3 regions of the Bacillus sp. UMB0893 genome follow, and region 1 is predicted to be linked to each of the others. Evidence: predicted binding sites of a transcription regulator. Region 1 holds the regulator's gene; each other region holds the start of a gene.
The links. The regulator Rex, encoded in region 1, represses fermentation and respiration genes when NADH is low (regulators of the CRP and FNR family bind a similar motif). The targets are predictions, from matches to a motif close to TTGTGAAATATTTCACAA.

Region 1 (6,448 bases):
AGTAAGAACTGAGATATCTTCAAGCATTGCTTTGCGGCGGTCACCGAATCCAGGAGCTTTAACAGCTACTGCATTGAATGTTCCGCGAAGTTTGTTAACTACTAATGTAGCAAGTGCTTCACCTTCAACATCTTCAGCAATTAATAATAGAGGCTTGCCTTGTTGTACAACTTGTTCTAATACAGGCAGGATCTCTTGAATGTTTGTGATTTTTTTGTCAGTGATTAAGATGTATGGGTTGTCAAGGACAGCTTCCATTTTATCTGAATCAGTTACCATGTAAGGAGATGCATATCCACGGTCGAATTGCATACCTTCAACCACTTCAAGCTCAGTAGTGAAGCCTTTTGACTCTTCGATTGTGATAACGCCGTCGTTTCCAACGCGCTCCATTGCTTCAGCAATCAATTGGCCTACTTCTTCGTCAGCAGAAGAGATTGCAGCTACTTGAGCAATTGACTCTTTGCTTTCGATTGGTTTAGAGATAGCTTTTAATTCTTCAGTTGCAACAATAACAGCTTTTTCGATTCCTTTGCGGATACCCATTGGGTTAGCACCAGCTGTTACGTTTTTAAGACCTTCACGGATCATCGCTTGAGCAAGAACTGTTGCAGTAGTAGTTCCGTCACCGGCAACGTCGTTTGTTTTGCTTGCAACTTCAGCAACAAGCTTTGCACCCATGTTTTCGAATGCATCTTCAAGTTCAATTTCTTTTGCGATTGTTACACCGTCATTTGTAATTAACGGAGATCCGAATTTCTTTTCAAGAACCACGTTGCGTCCTTTTGGTCCAAGTGTTACTTTTACTGCATTAGCAAGTGCATCAACTCCGCGCAGCATAGCGCGGCGAGCGTCTTCACTGAATTTAATGTCTTTAGCCATTTTCCATTACCTCCTAAGAATAGTGTTCTATGATATTGGAATTTATTATTTAGCCGATAACTGCTAAAATGTCGCTTTCGCGTAAAATTAAGTATTCAGCACCCTCATACTTCACTTCAGTACCAGAGTATTTTGAGAAGATAATACGATCGCCTTCTGCAACTTCAAGAGCAACACGCTCACCGTTGTCAAGCACTCGACCAGTACCTACTGCCACTACTTTACCTTCTTGCGGTTTTTCTTTCGCACTATCCGGCAGTACGATACCGCTAGCAGTTTTTTCTTCGGATTGTACAAGCTCAATTACGACACGATCACCTAATGGCTTTAACAAGTGAAACAACCTCCTCAAATTTTCATTGATTTTGTAATATTCTTTTTATTAGCACTCAGAAGTCCCGAGTGCTAACACAAGTACTATATTATATAATCTCTCATTCAATTTCAAGTGATAAGTTAAAAAAATTATAATCCTTTACCATTCAATCATTATGGCTGAATTAACATGTTATATACTTGTTATGAAAACTCTAACATCGTTATCTACCTACACCTTTAATGATTTATGATACAATAGTGCCTAGTGAAATTGCTTCTTTTTAATGTTTTGACTGAAAGCCAGTAAAGGAGTCGTTAGTTTGAAGAAAGAATATTGGTTGATTATTTTGACATACATAGTGATGCAGTTTTCAGGCATTTTGGGCATTCCTTTATTGCTTCGGATGGGGATAGGTGAAGGCGAATCACAGCGGATGGCTCAGATTACGGCATCAGGCTACTGGACGGTTGCAAGCTTTGCGGTTGCATTCGCCATTGTTCTGCTCCTTCTTCGCAATCATTTTAAAAGCAATGAATTCAGAGGAGATGCCTCACCTGTCAGCACTTCAGTCTTGTGGGCAGTCGGCGGGGTTTTTATGGCACTGTTCGTTCAGGTCCTGGCAGCAAATATCGAAATTCAGGTTTTTGGAATTGAAGGCGAGTCGGAAAACACGAAGGTCATCATGGAGGTTTTGCAGGTTACACCTCTATTGATTCTCGTCACATCCATCATTGGGCCGATTTTGGAAGAAATTATTTTCAGAAAGATCTTATTCGGGGTCTTGTATCAGCGGATTAATTTCTTTTTATCCGCACTAATCAGTTCACTTGTGTTTGCACTGGTCCATGGTGAACCTCAGCACGTTCTGCTATACGGATCTATGGGGTTTGTGTTTGCCTTTCTATATGTAAAAACGAAACGAATCTTAGTTCCTATTTTTGCGCATGTTGCGATGAATACGTTTGTCGTCATTCTGCAAACTAACAGGGAACAGCTTGAGGAGATGCTGAAGCAGGCGGAACAAATGCAATTTATTTTTGGAGGCATGTAAGAATGAGAACAAGCCCAATTTCAATGGGGATTTTTTACTTATCAATGGGCATTCTGTTTACCTATCTTGCGGTTAACAGTTCAGGTGAAGGACTATGGTCGTTCCCGACAATCCTGCTTATGCTCATCGCTACGTTTGATCTGGGAGTAGCGCTTAGAATGTTTAATCTCTCTTTTAAAAAGAAAAAGAAATAGGCTCTTTGCTAAGGGTTTATTGCTGTTCTTTCGTATTTAGTGTATTCAATCGTTAATTAAGGAATAGCTTCTAGTAATATTAGTAGAAAAGAGTACGAAATTCTCATGATAAACGTGAATAAATCTTACTAATAGAAACAACAATCTATGCGAAAACAGCCAAGTAGTAAAAACAGGGTGGTCCAAGGCATGCTGAATGCAGCCAATTGGATCACCCTTCTTTATTTGCTTCTTCAAACTGTACCTTCTGTGCCTTTCGATAAGCAAATCTTGATACAACTATGCTTATTTCATAAAGGATAAACAACGGCACCGATACCATCAGATGCGAGACAAGCTCAGGCGGTGTTATTAATGCTGCAATTACGAGCAGAGCAAAATAAGCATATTTCCTGATTTTCGCTAGAAACATCGGCGTTACAATGCCGAGCCTCGTTAAAAACATGATAACTACCGGAAGCTGAAACAGCAAACCAAACGGAACGGTTAATTGAATTAAAAACTGAAAATACTCATTAATCCCAATCACCTGCTGAATCTCCAAATCGTTGGAGAATTCTTCCATAAAGTCTACGATGAAGGGGAATAATAGAAAATAAGAAAAGCTAATGCCTGCAAGAAACAATCCGATCGAAATCGGAATATAGCTTAGCGTAACTCTTCTTTCCTTTTCGTAAAGACCAGGACTCACAAAAGCCCACAGCTGATAGAGTATGATCGGTGATGTAATAATAAAAGCAATAATAAATGAGAATTGCATATAAACCATAAGCGGATCTGTCATACGAAAGGAATTCAGCGTTAAATTCTGAGCCTCATTCGTATGCTGCAAATAGATAATAATTGGCTTTGCTACTAAAAAGCCGGCAATCACAGAAAGGAACAGGAAAAAGACCGTTATGATCAGCCTTTTCCTCAATTCGGCAATGTGATCGTAAACCGACATTTCGTTTTGTTTCATGATAGCTTTCATCCTATCTTACTTCTCTTCATTCTTTTTATCATCATCGTCGTCCGCTAGATTTTTCGTCGCTTGTTTAAACTCGCGCAATGAGTTGCCCACTGCTTTTCCAAGCTCAGGCAGCTTCTTTGGACCAAAAATTAAGAGTGCTGCAAAAACAATTAACAACAAACTTCCAAAGCCGATATTCGGCATTTCATTCACCCCTGTTCTTAAGCGTTTGGATAATGCTTCAAAAAGTAAACGAGCGATTGCAGCTCAACAGCTAAATCAATATGATGAATCCTGATTTCTTCAGGAACATTCAATCTGGCAGGTGTAAAATTAAGTATTCCTTTTATTCCTTTTGCAATCAGCCTGTCTGTAATCGATTGGGCCACGTGTGCAGGAACCGTCAAAATAGCGACTGTCACGTCTTTAGGAAGCTTTTCCTCTAAATCGTTTAAATTTAAAATTGGAACATCGCCAATTTCAGTGCCGATTTTTTCTTCATCCACATCAAATGCAAGTGAGATTACCGTATTGTTATTCTTAGTGAAGTTATAGTGCAAAAAGGCTGTGCCTAAATTACCTACTCCAATTAACGTAACTTTCGTAACCTCATCCTGGTCGAGCGTTTTTCTGAAAAAAGAAAGAAGATAATTTACATTATACCCATATCCTTTTTTCCCAAGAGCTCCAAAGTAGGAAAAATCCCTGCGGATCGTTGCAGAATCTACTTTGACCGCATCACTTAACTCAGCAGATGAAACACGCTGCTTGCCGGATGCATGCAAGTTTTTTAAAAAACGATAGTATAATGGCAAGCGCTTGGCAGTAGCTTGCGGAATCTTCGATTGTTCAATGTTGTTCACATTCTATCCCCCACATTCAAAGCTACAGGTTCCTCTCGTTTATAATCCCCGCTTTTTCCTCCTGTTTTCTCAGACAGATAGGCAGGACCGATTATTAACCCTTTATCTAGTGCTTTACACATATCATATACAGTCAGTGCGCAGACAGAAACAGAAGTTAGCGCTTCCATTTCAACACCTGTACTCCCTGTTGTTTTTACAGTCGAAGCAATCTCCAGATGATAGAGTTCACCTTCTATTTTCCACTGATATTCTAAATTGATTCCTTTTAGTGGAATTGGATGGCACATCGGAACGATATTCCAGGTGTTCTTTGCTGCCATTATACCAGCTACCTGGGCAACAGCAAGCACATCACCCTTCTTAAGCTTTTGATTTACGATTTGTTCATATACATGTTTCTTCATTACGACGCTGGACCTTGCAACAGCTGTACGTACAGAATCTTGCTTATTCGATATATCAACCATTTTGGCTCTGCCCTGCTGGTTAAAATGAGTAAAATTTGACATCTTTTACGCCCCTCATACTAGACTATACACTATTTTATCAAATCTGTCTTTTTACTTATTGTTACAAATGTTTGCCCTGCAAGAGGTACAATCATTGCGGCTCCCTCTTTGATGAGCTACACTTAAACTATCATAGCCTGAGGTGAAAATACATGATTTTGCTACAAATAAACCAGCTGTCAAAATATTTTGCTGCTGATCTCATATTATCGAATATTAAGCTGGAAATTCAAACACGCGACAAAATTGCACTAGTAGGACGCAATGGCGCCGGCAAATCAACATTGCTGAAGATTATAGCAGGCCAGCTTTCTTATGAATCCGGAGAGATTATTAAACCTAAAGGCGTTTCGATTGGATATCTTGCACAGGATACAGGTCTTGAGTCTAATCTTTCCATTTGGGATGAAATGCTGTCTGTTTTTCAATTTTTAAAAGATATGGAAATGAAGATGCGTGATCTCGAACAAAAGATGGCAAATACAGATCCATCTGAACGGGAGTTTGAACAATATCTGAAAGAGTACGATCGTCTTCAGATTGATTTTAAGGAAAAAGGCGGCTACCAATACGAAGCAGATATCCGCTCTGTCCTTCACGGACTCGGATTTTCCAAGTTTGATGTCTCTGCCCCGATTCAATCGTTAAGCGGCGGACAGAAAACGCGATTGGCACTCGGAAAATTACTCTTAACCAGTCCGGATTTATTAGTCCTTGATGAGCCGACAAACCATCTTGACATTGAGACACTGTCTTGGCTTGAGCAATATTTGCAAAGTTATCCCGGCGCTATTTTAATCGTCTCGCACGACCGCTACTTTCTTGATAAAGTGGTCAGTCAAGTGTATGAAATTTCCCGGACGACAAGCATCAAATATACTGGAAACTACAGCAGCTACCTGCAGCAAAGCGCTGACAATTATGAGCGCGAATTAAAGCTATACGAAAAACAGCAGGATGAAGTAGCGAAACTGAAAGACTTTATTCAAAAAAATATGGCGAGGGCCTCAACAACAAAGCGTGCTCAAAGCCGCAGAAAAAAACTTGACCGAATGGAATTGATGGACAGGCCATTAGGCGATGAAAAGTCTGCTCATTTCAGGTTTGATATTGAAAGGCAGAGCGGCAATGATGTTTTGAAAGCAAAGGACATTGCCGTTTCGTATGATGGGGAATCACCCATCATTTCAAACGTCTCGTTTTCAATCAATAGAGGAGACAGCATTGCTCTTGTAGGGCCAAATGGTATTGGAAAATCAACACTTTTAAAAACCATCATTCAAAAAATGACTCCCTTTCGTGGGGCTTTTGAAATTGGTTCTGGTGTAAAAATTGGCTACTATGACCAGGAACAGGCTAATTTAACATCGAATAAACGTGTGCTTGATGAGCTTTGGGATGAATATCCGTTGTTGCCTGAAAAAGAAATTCGGACCGTTCTTGGAAATTTCCTATTTTCAGGTGATGATGTTCTTAAGAACGTTTCTACTTTAAGCGGCGGTCAAAAAGCAAGATTGGCTCTTGCAAAGCTCATGCTTCAAAAGGCTAATTTGCTAATACTTGATGAGCCGACAAACCATCTCGACCTTGACAGCAAAGAAGTCCTTGAAAATGCTTTGATTGATTATCCTGGCACGATTCTTTTCGTATCGCACGACAGATATTTCATTAACCG
Region 2 (6,448 bases), on a different contig from region 1:
GAATACAGAATAAGCTATAACGCAGTAGATTTAACGGAAGAAGGGAAAGTAGATTTTAACGCAGTAAAAGCAGCAATGACCAATAAGACAAAAATGATTGGCATTCAACGTTCAAAAGGCTATGCAACAAGACCTTCCTATACGATTGCTGAAATAAAAGAGATGATCGATTTTGTAAAATCGATTAATAAAGATGTTGTTGTTTTTGTTGATAATTGTTACGGAGAATTTGTTGAGGAACTTGAACCTTGTCATGCAGGTGCAGATCTAATTGCAGGTTCTCTAATAAAAAATCCGGGCGGAGGATTGGCAAAGACAGGCGGTTATTTAGTTGGAAAGAAAGAATTAATTGAAGCCTGTTCTTATAGGATGACGTCACCGGGTATTGGCGCTGAAGCTGGTGCTTCTTTATATAGTCTGCAGGAAATGTATCAAGGATTTTTCCTTGCACCGCATGTAGTGGCACAAGCTCTTAAAGGGGCGGTGTTTACAGCAGCCATTTTAGAAATGGCAGGTTTAACTACAAATCCTTCTTGGGATTCTGTACGGACAGATCTCATCCAATCCGTCCAATTTAATCAGGCTGACTTAATGGTTGCTTTTTGTCAGGCCATTCAATATGCATCTCCTATTAATTCTCATGTTACGCCTTATCCAAGCTATATGCCTGGCTATGATAATGATGTTATTATGGCTGCAGGGACATTCATTCAAGGAGCAAGTATTGAACTTTCAGCCGATGGACCCCTTCGCCCTCCGTATACTGCATACGTACAAGGCGGTTTGACTTATTCGCATGTTAAAATAGCCATTTGCTCAGCTATTGATCATTTGCTTGAAAAAGGACTCATTCATCTGTAATAAAATCGATGTCATTTTTCCTAACATGATATTGACACATTATATGACATGGAATATAATAATACTAAGTTAAGAAAAGGAGGGAATATGATGGGTGATACAATTCGACGCACGATGCCCTTATTCCCGATCGGAATTGTTATGCAGCTGACTGAACTTTCAGCAAGACAAATTCGATATTATGAAGAAAATGGATTGGTTTCTCCAGCAAGAACTGAGGGGAACAGACGATTATTTTCATTTAATGATGTTGACACCCTTCTTGAAATTCGAAGTTTAATCGAACAGGGCGTCAACCTGGCAGGCATTAAACAAATCTTTTCCAAGAAAGAGAGTTTTGGTTTGCCAAATGAGGAACAACCTAAAAAAGTGGAAAAACCGGATTTATCCGATGCTGAACTGCGAAAATTGCTGAAAGCTGAGCTTATGCAGGCAGGGCGTTTTCAAAGATCATCTTTAAGACAAGGAGACATGTCGAGATTTTTTCACTGATACGAACTTAGATTCACCTAAATTAAAATAAATAAATCATTGTATTGTTAGGAGAGGATTTTCAGAATGGCTAAGTATACTAGAGAAGATATTGTACAATTAGTACAAGAAGAAAACGTAAAGTACATCCGTTTACAGTTTACAGATATCCTTGGAACAATTAAAAATGTTGAAATTCCAGTGAGTCAGCTTGAAAAAGCATTGGACAACAAATGTATGTTTGATGGTTCTTCTATCGAAGGTTTTGTCCGTATTGAAGAGTCTGACATGTATCTGTTCCCTGACATCGATACATTTGTTATCTTCCCATGGACTTCTGAAAAAGGAAAAGTAGCTCGTTTTATCTGTGATATTTATAGCCCTGATGGAACTCCATTTCAAGGAGATCCCCGTAACAATTTAAGACGTATGCTTAAAGAAATGGAAGACTTAGGATTCACAGATTTCAATCTTGGGCCTGAGCCGGAATTCTTCTTATTCAAACTTGATGAAAAAGGCGAGCCAACTCTTGAATTAAATGACCATGGCGGCTACTTTGATTTAGCTCCTACGGATCTTGGCGAAAATTGCCGACGCGATATCGTGCTTGAGCTTGAAGAGATGGGCTTTGAAATTGAAGCTTCCCACCATGAGGTAGCTCCTGGACAGCATGAAATTGATTTCAAATACGCTGGTGCAGTAAAAGCTTGTGACGACATTCAAACGTTTAAACTTGTTGTTAAAACGATTGCCCGCAAACATGGTCTGCATGCTACATTCATGCCAAAACCACTGTTTGGTGTAAACGGATCTGGAATGCACATGAACTTATCATTATTCACAAACGGCGTAAATGCTTTTTATGACAAAAACAGTGAACTTGAATTAAGCGAAACAGCTAAACATTTCATCGCCGGCATCATTAAGCATGCTCCAAACTTCACAGCTGTTACAAATCCGACTGTTAACTCTTACAAACGATTAGTTCCTGGCTATGAGGCGCCATGCTATGTTGCTTGGTCAGCACAAAACAGAAGTCCGTTAATCCGTATCCCAGCATCACGCGGTTTAAGCACACGCGTAGAAGTACGAAGTGTTGATCCTGCTGCTAACCCATATTTAGCAATGTCTGTGTTGCTTGCAGCTGGATTAGATGGAATCAAGAACAAACTTTCTGCTCCAAAACCAATCGATCGCAACATCTATGTGATGACTAAGGAAGAACGTGTAGAAAATGGGATTGTAGATCTTCCTGCAACACTTGCACAAGCACTTGATAACTTGAAAACAGATGAAATTATTATTAATGCGCTTGGCGATCATTTATACGAGCACTTTATCGAAGCGAAAGAAATTGAATGGGATATGTTCCGTACTCAAGTTCACCCTTGGGAAAGAGAACAGTATATGTCTCAATATTAATACCTAAAAACCCTGATGCCATTGGTGTCAGGGGTTTTTTATAATTCTTAAAATTTTATATAGAATAGCGTTGACCACAAATCTGACCATTTTTTGACCACCAAATTTTTATGAATGACTTTTTTCGTGTATTACAAAGATTAATAAGAAATAAGGTTAGAAGTCCCCATGCACTTGTATTCCACATTAAAGGCGTTAAATCTGCAGCAGTCCCTCAGTTTTGAAATTAAGGGCTTTTTTGATGATTCTGACATACAAAAATAATAATTACATAAATTAAATTAATCAGTTACCTGCTGAAATGAGGTGGACCTATGTTTATTTATATAGTTAAATCTAGTGATTCCTTATTCTCTATTGCAGCAAAATATCAAGTTTCTATGGATAGCATACGCATAATGAACGGATAAAAACGGATATTTAGTACCAGGACAAGATTTACTCATTCCAACAGATATGTATATTGTTCAACCTGGGGATTCGTTATATTCCATTTCCAAAATGAGTTTCACTCCAGTTGAAACTATACGTTTATATAACGGTCTGCTATCGGATATTTAATGATTGGAATGAGGTTGTATTTGCCTGCTAGAACTAAACATGCAGTAGAAAATTTTGGTTTTATAACACCTTCTACACCTGAAAAGAATCAACTGTTAGTTCAGAGCTTTGCACCGATTCATACTTATTGTGGTATTTTTGAATACCATATTTTTGAAGATGGAAGTTTGAGTACTTTAGATGCTAAACACAGTATCGGCATCCCTTGTAATATATGACTGTGGTTAGTATTTGAGATTTTAAAGATTCTATTCATTTGAATAAGATAGGAATACATAGGTTAAAGCGTAAGAATTGTGACATATACGTGAACTCTATTGAAGTTCTGAAAAAACAGGAGTATATTTAAAGCGTGGAAATAATGTGAATCTTTTTACAAACTAACATGTGAAATATTTCACAAATTAAAAGAGAAATAAGCAGTGAATACAGGATAAATTTCACTATTTAGAAAATGGTTAAACTAAAGTATGTTTCACCAATTCGTAAATGGAATTTGTCCATTTCATATTATTCTTTCTTGTGAAATACTTCACAAAAATAGGAGGCAATCGTTATGAATTTAACACTGGGTAATAAAGTGGTTTTAATTGGAACAGGTTCAGTAGGTTCAAGTTACGCGTATGCATTGATGAATCAAGGTATATGTGATGAGTTGGTTCTTGTTGACTTAAATGAAGAAAAAGCAAAAGGCGATGTAATGGACCTAGATCATGGTATTGTTTATGCCCCTAGCGCTATGAAAATTAAATTTGGTTCATATGAAGACTGTATGGATGCCGCACTTGTAGTTATTTGTGCTGGTGCAGCACAAAAACCGGGTGAAACTAGACTTGATCTTGTAGGTAAAAACGTGAATATTTTTGAATCTATTGTAGGCAGAATTATGGCATCTGGATTTAATGGCATTTTCTTAGTTGCAACGAATCCAGTGGATATATTGACATATGCTACATGGAAATTCTCAGGTCTGCAGAAAGAAAGAATTATTGGTTCAGGGACAATATTGGATACTGCAAGATTTCGCTTTTTATTAAGTGAAGAATTTGATACTGCACCAACAAGTGTTCATGCCTATATCATTGGTGAACATGGTGATTCACAACTTCCGGTATGGAGTACGGCGAATATTTCTGGAACACCAATAGCTCCAAAGTTAACAGAAGAAAGAAAAGAAGAGATTTCCGTAAAGGTTCGTGATGCTGCATATAAAATTATTGAATCCAAAGGAGCAACGTATTATGGAATAGCAATGGGATTAGCACGAATAACAAGAGCAATTTTAAAAAATGAAAATGTAATCTTACCAGTTGGAGCATTTTTAAAAGGTGAATATGGTCACGAAAATGTTTATGTTGGTGTTCCATCTGTCATTACACGAACAGGTGTAAAAAATATTGTTGAGATTTCATTAAATGAAAGCGAAAAAGAAAAGTTTTCACATTCTGTTAAAACTCTTAAAGATATTCAGGCTCTATTTTGGGAGTAGGCTTATTTCTTAAGTAAGAAATATGTAAGGGAGCAGTTATTATGTTAGTAGATACTTTCAATCCTTTTAATAATCTTATCATTTCAGCAATAGTTGCAGCTATACCGATCCTTTTGTTCCTTTTATGTTTGACCGTATTTAAAATGAAAGGTATTCATGCAGTGCTTTTAAATCTATTGGTAACCTTCCTCATCGTCCTTTTCGTATTCAAGTTACCTATTGGAGATTTAATAGGGAGTGTCATACAAGGTGCAATACAAGGGGTATGGCCAATTGGGTACATTATTGTAATGGCAGTTTGGCTTTATAAAATTGCAGTTAAATCGGGGAAATTTGATATTTTACGTGGCAGTATAGCGGGGATTTCAAAAGACCAGCGTCTTCAGCTCTTATTAATTGGATTCTGCTTTAACGCATTTCTTGAAGGAGCGGCAGGTTTTGGTGTTCCAATTGCAATATGTGCTGTTCTATTAGTTTCGTTGGGATTCAAACCATTACAGGCAGCAATGCTTTGTTTGATAGCTAATGGTGCATCAGGGGCTTTTGGAGCAATTGGTATTCCTGTGGGCATCATAGATACATTTGGTCTGGAGGGTAATGTAACCTCAATGAATGTGTCAATCATGACTGCTTTAACACTGCCAATCATTAATTTCACCATTCCATTTTTATTAATATGGTTAATCGATGGGATTAAAGGTATAAAAGAAGTATTACCAGCTATTTTAGTGACATCGATTACCTATACAGTGACCCAAGCTATTATTACGCTATTTGTAGGACCAGAGTTAGCTGATATTATACCTTCTCTTTTAGCTATGGGACTGTTGGCATTATTTCTTAAAAAATGGCAGCCTAAACAAATATTTTTACTCAATGGGAAGAACTGTGAAGTTGAAAAGCATTCAATGAGCGAAGTTATAAAGGCATGGTCTCCATTTTATTTATTGACCATATTTATATTATTCTGGAGTCTGCCAGCATTTAAAGGTTTATTTACTGAAGGTGCAATCCTTGAATCTTCTGTAATGAAATTCGTTATACCAGGATCATCAATAAATATTGGCATTGATTTAATAGGAGCTACAGGTACAGCCATTTTATTAGCAAATTTAACAACGATAGGCACTACTAAAGCAATTAATTTCAGTGAAGGATTTGTTCTCTTAAAAAAACAGTTTCAGAATTTTGGATACCTATCATTATGATATGTGCAATTATCGGTATAGCTAAGTTAATGACATATGGTGGATTAACAACTGTTTTAGGGGAAGCAATTTCTACAACAGGAGATATTTTCCCAGTATTATCTCCAATATTAGGATGGATCGGAGTATTTATGACTGGGTCTGTAGTAAATAACAATACGTTATTTGCTCCAATACAAGCTACAGCAGGTAATATCATAGGAACAAACCCATCATTATTAGTTTCTGCGAACACTGCCGGGGGAGTTATGGCAAAACTAGTTTCTCCACAATCTATTGCAATTGCAACTGCAGCAGTTGGTGAAACAGGAAAAGAATCTGCTTTAATGAAAATGGCATTAAAATATAGCTTTGGTTTATTAGCTTTTGTTTGTATTTGGACATTTATTTTATCGGTATTTTTACAGTGAACTAAGCACCTTTGTGTTGAGGGTTT
Region 3 (6,448 bases), on a different contig from region 1:
TCTGCGAATGGTGTCGATTTATGGGGGTAGGAGCATCTTATTTTTATTAATTATGTATTTTTTCTGGTTTACAGGGAAAAAGAAAAAGAGTCATTTAAAAGGAAGTGCATATAAATGGATTTAAAATTCTGCAAGCATTCATTTGTTGTAAAAACCAGCATCGTATTGCCTTCGGACACGAATAATTACGGCACATTATTCGGCGGAAAGCTGATGGCTTATATTGATGATGTAGCAGCAATCTCTGCTACAAGACATGCCAGAGCACATGTAGTGACCGCTTCGACGGATTCTGTGGACTTTCTGCATCCCATTTATGAGGGGAATTCTGTCTGCTTAGAGGCTTTTGTTACATATACCGGAAGAACTTCAATGGAAGTCTTCGTTAAGGTTATTGCAGAAGATTTAATAAGCGGGAACCGAAATGTATGTGCATTGTCGTTTTTAACAATGGTTGCTGTTGATGAACACACAAGACCGACCCCGGTTCCGGAAGTAGTTCCAGAATCAGATGTTGAAAAGATGCTGCATGATTCTGCATTAAAACGCGCTTCTATTCGGAAAAAACGCAAAGAGGATACTGAGAATATGGCAGCTGTTTTTGGAACGGATTATCCTTGGTGATGATTAAGATGTGCAAAAAAGACAAAGTGTAAAAGGAACAGGGACACCGTTCCCTGTTTCTTTAAAAATCTGCCGCCTTGCTGCTTTTTCCAAACCACCATTTTAAAAGACTTGGCACAAAAAGAAGAATGAACAGCAATCGGATAAATTGAAGCGAGCTTACAACTGCCGCATCGGCTCCAATTAATTCAGCTGTGAGAACCATCTCAACTAAGCCGCCTGGAGCTAGACTCAGAACAGCTGTTTGAATAGACAGACTTGTTAAAGACGATAGAAGATAGCCAAACACAAAGGACAATCCAATAAGGAGCAATGTTAATACGAAATAGACACCACAGTATTTCCCCCCTATCTTCAAATCCTTCAGAGTCATTTTTAAGCCGATGCTTGTTCCAACTGTCAATTGTGCAAATACAATCAAAAAGTGGGATAATCCAGGCAGAGGGACTCCGGTTATTTGCAATATGGCTGTCATTGCCATAGGTCCAATAACAAAAGCAGCGGGTACATAATGCCGTAAAAAATACCCAGCTAGTATACTTAAGAAATACCATAAATAGTAGAAGTATGACAGCTCATTCTTGTTCAATTGAGAATTCAAAGCAATAGCAGCTTCAGCAGGCTGAAAAAGATGCACAACAATAAATGGAACGAGAAAAACGACTGTCATTAAACGCACAGTCTGAAAAACGACCACTAATGAAGAATTAGCTTTAACGGATTCTCCTGCTGCCACCATTTCAGATAGCCCGCCTGGTATAGTACCAAAAACACTTGTAATTTTATCAACCGCAATAAAACGGGTGACAAGCAAACTGTTAATTATGCTAAAAGTAATCAGTAAGAGAGTAATGAACAAAAAAGGCAATAAATATGGAATCACGGTTGTAAACGTCGTAGCCGTAAAAGAAAGACCAAAATAAATGCCCAGAATAACAAATCCTGAATTGCTTAAAAGAACGGGAGACTCAAGCTGCCGATTTGTTAAAGATCGCCAAAGGATCAATGCTGTCATAGAGCCTAATATCCAAGGAAGCGGCGCTTGGAAAGTATAAAAAAGGAAGCCCCCTAAAAATGCGACAATATACGTTTCCAACAATTTAGTGAAAGAATACTTCATAGAGGCTGTCCTCCTAATCTGAATACTATTTTAGTTTATCATGAAATGGAAGGAAGTTTCCTTTTTAACCCCTCATTAACAGGCAGCTTCACTTTATATGTAAAGGTTCTTTTCGTAAAGCTTGTTGCTTTTAGAAAAAATGGTAAAAACTTTAGTGGATTGTAGGGGAAGGCACTTGACTCCTGCTGGATATAGAGGGGAAAGCAAGTGCCTGCAGCGGAAATCCACGGGTTATATTTATATCCAATAACAACAATCAATGCGAGAACAGCCTATGTAAAAGAAAGGGAGAAAGGATTATGAAAAGATTATGTGTAATACCTTGCGGAAATAAAAAAATTTGGGATAAGGAACCGCATCTTGGTAAAGCCGAAGCGCAGTTCGCTTATATTGGCACCTTTCATTTGCTGTGTCAGCAATATGCAAGAGTATTTTTTGATGATTGGGTGATACTTTCTGCTAAACATGGTTTTTTGAGGCCAAGTGATTATGTTCCAGGTAATTATGATGTTTCATTTAATATGAAATCAGATGAAGTAATCAATCTTGAACAATTAAAGATGCAATCAGCTGATAAATCCTTGTCACAATATAAAAGTTTTGTAGTTTTAGGGGGTAAGAAATTTAGACCTATCATTGAAACCATTTTTGAAGGAGAATATATTTATCCTCTTGAGTCATGCACTGGAATTGGATATATGCAGCAAAAGCTTAAAAAGGCACTGTTAGCAAACCATGAAATTTAATAAAGTTCAGTTATTATTCTAATTCTTTATTGTCGAAATATACAGATAACTTCATAAAGTGTTATAATAATAGATAGAATAATAATGAAAAGGTGCTGCGATGAACAAATATACCGGTCGAATTATGATTGTTTCATTAGCTGTATTTATTCTATTCATTTGGAATATCTATGATTATTATTTTGTGAGCCATTCGATACATTGGATGCTCCGCAGTATTCTATACATCATAATCTTGGCTGTAGTTTGGAAATTCGGGGCTTATTTTGATCGTTCAAAACTGTTAATTAAACAGTTAAGCGAGAGTCAGCGCCGGTACAAAAATCTTCTGGATGAGACAAAAATGGTCCTTGATAATATTCAGGAAGTTGTGTTTCAGACAGATGGTGAAGGGAATTTTATTTATTTAAATCCTGCATGGACGGCTGTGACTGGATACAAACGGGCTGAGAGCCTGTATTCAAGTTTTTACCACTATCTTCCTTTTGAAGAGAAGTCAAAAGTGAAAACGACGCTTATGGATTATACCTATTCTAAAAGCCAAGAGGGCAGACTGGAAACAACGTATCGCAAAAAAAGCGGCGGTGAATTTTTTGCAGATGTGCACTTTAAAATGTACTACGATCAGGATGGATATTTAATTGGGACTGTCGGAACCATACACGATATTACAGAGCGTAAACTCGCTGAGCAAGAGTGGAGGGAGTTGAATGAGCATTTGGCATTAAAGTCTCAGAAACTCTCGATCGCAGGACAGCTTGCTGCAGGGATTGCTCATGAGGTCAGAAATCCGCTTACATCTATCAACGGGTTTCTGCAGCTGATCAAAAATGAATTTCCTGAAAAAGATACATATTTCAATATCATCTTTGAGGAAATTAAAAGAATTGAGCTTGTTTTAAGTGAAATGCTAGTTCTTTCCAAACCGCAGGCTATACATTTTAAGGAAAAGAATGTAATCACTATTCTTGACCAAGTAGCGGCCTTGATTGAATCGAACGCAACATTAAATAATATTCAATTAGTAAAAGAATTGCCGGAAGATGAAATTTTAGTAGATTGCGATGAAAATCAATTAAAGCAAGTTTTTATCAATTTAATAAAAAATGCGATTGAGGCCATGCCTAATGGGGGAAATATCACATTAAGCTGTTGCGTAAAAGGCAGTTCAGTAATCGTATCTATCACGGATGAAGGTATTGGAATACCAAAAGAAAAAATATCAAAGCTTGGAGAACCGTTTTTTTCTACAAAAGATAAAGGAACTGGTTTAGGGCTGACTGTTTGTTTAAGAATCATTAAAGATCACTATGGCCACATCAATGTTACAAGCCATACTGATGAAGGCACAACGTTTGAGGTTGTGCTGCCTGTAATGAATCATAGGTCATTACTAGAACCTGTTTAAGGAGAATGGGAAGATGAAATGCCATTTATTTGTCTATGGTACACTTCGTTATTTGGAAAAAAATCATAGGTTCATTAAAAATGAGTTTTGCATCGCCCAGCAGGCTTGGGTAAATGGAAGACTTTATCAGACAAGCCATGACTATCCTGCAATGATTCTTGGAGATGAGAGGGTTTATGGTGAATTGTACGAGATTGATGAGGCACTGCTCTTTAAAATACATGAACTAGAAGGCTGCAGCGGACCAGAATCCAGTGACAACCTCTTTGATTTTGTTCCTGTTCGTGTTTATACAGATGTAAAAGAATATGATGCATTTAGTTATGTCATGACTCCAGAGAAAGTAGAAAACAAGCAGGAAATTATTAGCGGTGACTGGAAAGAGCATCATTTTGGATTGAAGAAATCCACTGGAACTCTTTATTTTGCATATGGATCCTGCATGGATGCAGAGCGATTTCGAAAAGCTGCGGTTGATCATCACTTCATTGATGTTGTAGGCTGCGGAAAACTAGAGAATTATTCTGTTAAGTTCACCGTTACAATGGAAGACGGGGGGCGTGCCGATTTAGTGGAAGATGGCGGAAGTGCTGAAGGGATATTGTATCGCGTACCAAGAGAAGCAGTTGAATACCTTTACCTGCGAGAAGGAGTTGACAGTAAACTATATCGTCCAGCCTTTGTAAGTATAGAAGTGAATGGAATGATATATGAACAATGCCTTACGTTTACCGTGATACATAAAAAGGATGAATATCGTCCGCCAGACCATTATTCAGCTGAGATACTGCGGGGTGCAGAAGGAAGACTTGGTGCAGAGTATATTCAGAAAATACGTGATTATATGGAAGGACTCCCCTATTATAAACCGTGATAACAGAGAATAGCTTTCTCTTTGTTTGAACATTTGTTCAATATTTCACAATTTGTTATGAAGCTTTTTCATATAGTTATGTGTGCTAGGTTCATTAGATAATGATACAAAAAGGAGATGCGATTTCATTGGCAGAACTTGATAGTGTCATACTCAGCCGGATGCTTACGACATTAACCCTTGCGTTTCACATTATTTTTGCAACGATAGGAGTAGGAGTACCAGTCTTAATTTCGATCGCAGAATTTATCGGTATCAAGAAAAGAGATCCTCACTATATTCTCCTTGCAAGAAGATGGACTCGGGGATTTGTAGTAACTGTGGCAGTAGGTGTTGTAACAGGAACTTGTATAGGACTGCAGTTATCCTTATTATGGCCAAGTTTCATGGAAATTGCTGGTCAGGTTATATCCTTGCCGCTTTTTATGGAAACGTTCGCTTTTTTCTTTGAAGCAATCTTTCTGGGTATCTATTTATATACGTGGGACCGGTTTGAAAAACCGATTTACCACTGGCTTATTTCAATACCAATCGTCATAGGATCATCAATGTCAGCGGTATTCATTACAACTGTAAATGCGTTTATGAACACTCCGCAAGGTTTTACGCTAAAAGGCAGAACCATTACGGGTATTGACCCGATTGCTGCGATGTTGAATCCTGCAGCACCTTCAAAAGTCTTTCATGTCCTTATGTCCTCTTATATGACATCTGCATTTGTGCTTGCAGCAATAACGGCACTTATGATTATTAAAGGGAGGAAAACAGATTACCATAAAAAAGCCCTTCAAGTTACGATGGTGTCTGCACTTGTATTTTCATTTGGTACTGCCCTTGCAGGGGATCTTTCGGCAAAATTTCTTGCAGAACATCAGCCTGAGAAACTTGCTGCTGGTGAATGGCATTTTGAAACAGAAGCCGGTGCGGATTTGATTTTATATGGCACATTAAATGACGAAGGGGAAATTGAAAATGAGATTCGTATTCCAAAGATGCTCAGTTTTCTCTCCTTCAATGATTTAGATGCAGAAGTAACGGGTCTAAATGAGATTGAAGAAGATTTGAGACCGCCATTATGGATTCATTATTTGTTTGATACGATGATTACGATTGGGATGTATGGGCTCGGAATATCATTACTATTTGTATTGTTTGGAAAAATAAGAAGTTTGAATGGTTTTCAATCATGGCTGCTATGGCCGATTGTGGCTGCTGGTCCGCTTTCAATGATTGCTATAGAGGCGGGGTGGATATTTGCTGAAGTCGGCCGGCAGCCATGGATTCTTAGAGGTTATATGAAGGTAGCTGAAGGAGCTACAACTTCAGATCATGTAGGATTGATGTTTCTGCTGTTTTTCGGCTTGTACACACTTCTTGGGACGCTATGTATCATTGTACTATTGAGGATGTTTAAAGAAAATCCGGCTGAAGCCGAGCTTGAGTACCGATTTAAATAGGAAGGGGAAAATGATATGGACATTCCAATTATCGGCATGACAGTTCTGTGGATTTTTCTATATGGATACCTAATTGTTGCCTCTATTGACTTTGGAGCTGGTTTTTTTGCTTTTTATGCCCAAATGACAAAGCGGGATGATATCGTAAATAACCTGATAAGCCGTTATTTATCACCTGTTTGGGAAGTGACCAATGTATTTTTCGTCTTCTTTTTTGTC

Region 2: the regulator Rex is predicted to act here: its motif matches at 3,701-3,718, upstream of CYJ36_RS05330 (L-lactate dehydrogenase).
Region 3: the regulator Rex is predicted to act here: its motif matches at 4,806-4,823, upstream of CYJ36_RS03710 (cytochrome ubiquinol oxidase subunit I).

What each region holds. Positions count from the first base shown of each region.
Region 1 is NZ_PKLB01000016.1:5,178-11,625, reverse strand. Features, by position in the region: gene groL (chaperonin GroEL) at 1-882, opposite strand, end outside; gene groES (co-chaperone GroES) at 932-1,216, opposite strand; gene CYJ36_RS22855 (CPBP family intramembrane glutamic endopeptidase) at 1,521-2,252, shown strand; gene CYJ36_RS22850 (YdiK family protein) at 2,255-2,446, shown strand; gene tatC (twin-arginine translocase subunit TatC) at 2,658-3,407, opposite strand; gene CYJ36_RS22840 (twin-arginine translocase TatA/TatE family subunit) at 3,426-3,602, opposite strand; gene CYJ36_RS22835 (redox-sensing transcriptional repressor Rex) at 3,620-4,261, opposite strand; gene moaC (cyclic pyranopterin monophosphate synthase MoaC) at 4,258-4,773, opposite strand; gene CYJ36_RS22825 (ABC-F family ATP-binding cassette domain-containing protein) at 4,926-6,448, shown strand, end outside.
Region 2 is NZ_PKLB01000001.1:1,046,983-1,053,430, forward strand. Features, by position in the region: gene CYJ36_RS05300 (methionine gamma-lyase family protein) at 1-861, shown strand, start outside; gene CYJ36_RS05305 (MerR family transcriptional regulator) at 952-1,353, shown strand; gene glnA (type I glutamate--ammonia ligase) at 1,420-2,754, shown strand; gene CYJ36_RS05325 (hypothetical protein) at 3,336-3,533, shown strand; gene CYJ36_RS05330 (L-lactate dehydrogenase) at 3,872-4,804, shown strand; partial or broken gene CYJ36_RS05335 (L-lactate permease) at 4,846-6,422, shown strand.
Region 3 is NZ_PKLB01000001.1:723,118-729,565, forward strand. Features, by position in the region: gene CYJ36_RS03685 (acyl-CoA thioesterase) at 115-624, shown strand; gene CYJ36_RS03690 (AbrB family transcriptional regulator) at 686-1,744, opposite strand; gene CYJ36_RS03695 (DUF6884 domain-containing protein) at 2,044-2,490, shown strand; gene CYJ36_RS03700 (ATP-binding protein) at 2,591-3,898, shown strand; gene CYJ36_RS03705 (gamma-glutamylcyclotransferase) at 3,912-4,772, shown strand; gene CYJ36_RS03710 (cytochrome ubiquinol oxidase subunit I) at 4,874-6,229, shown strand; gene CYJ36_RS03715 (cytochrome d ubiquinol oxidase subunit II) at 6,245-6,448, shown strand, end outside.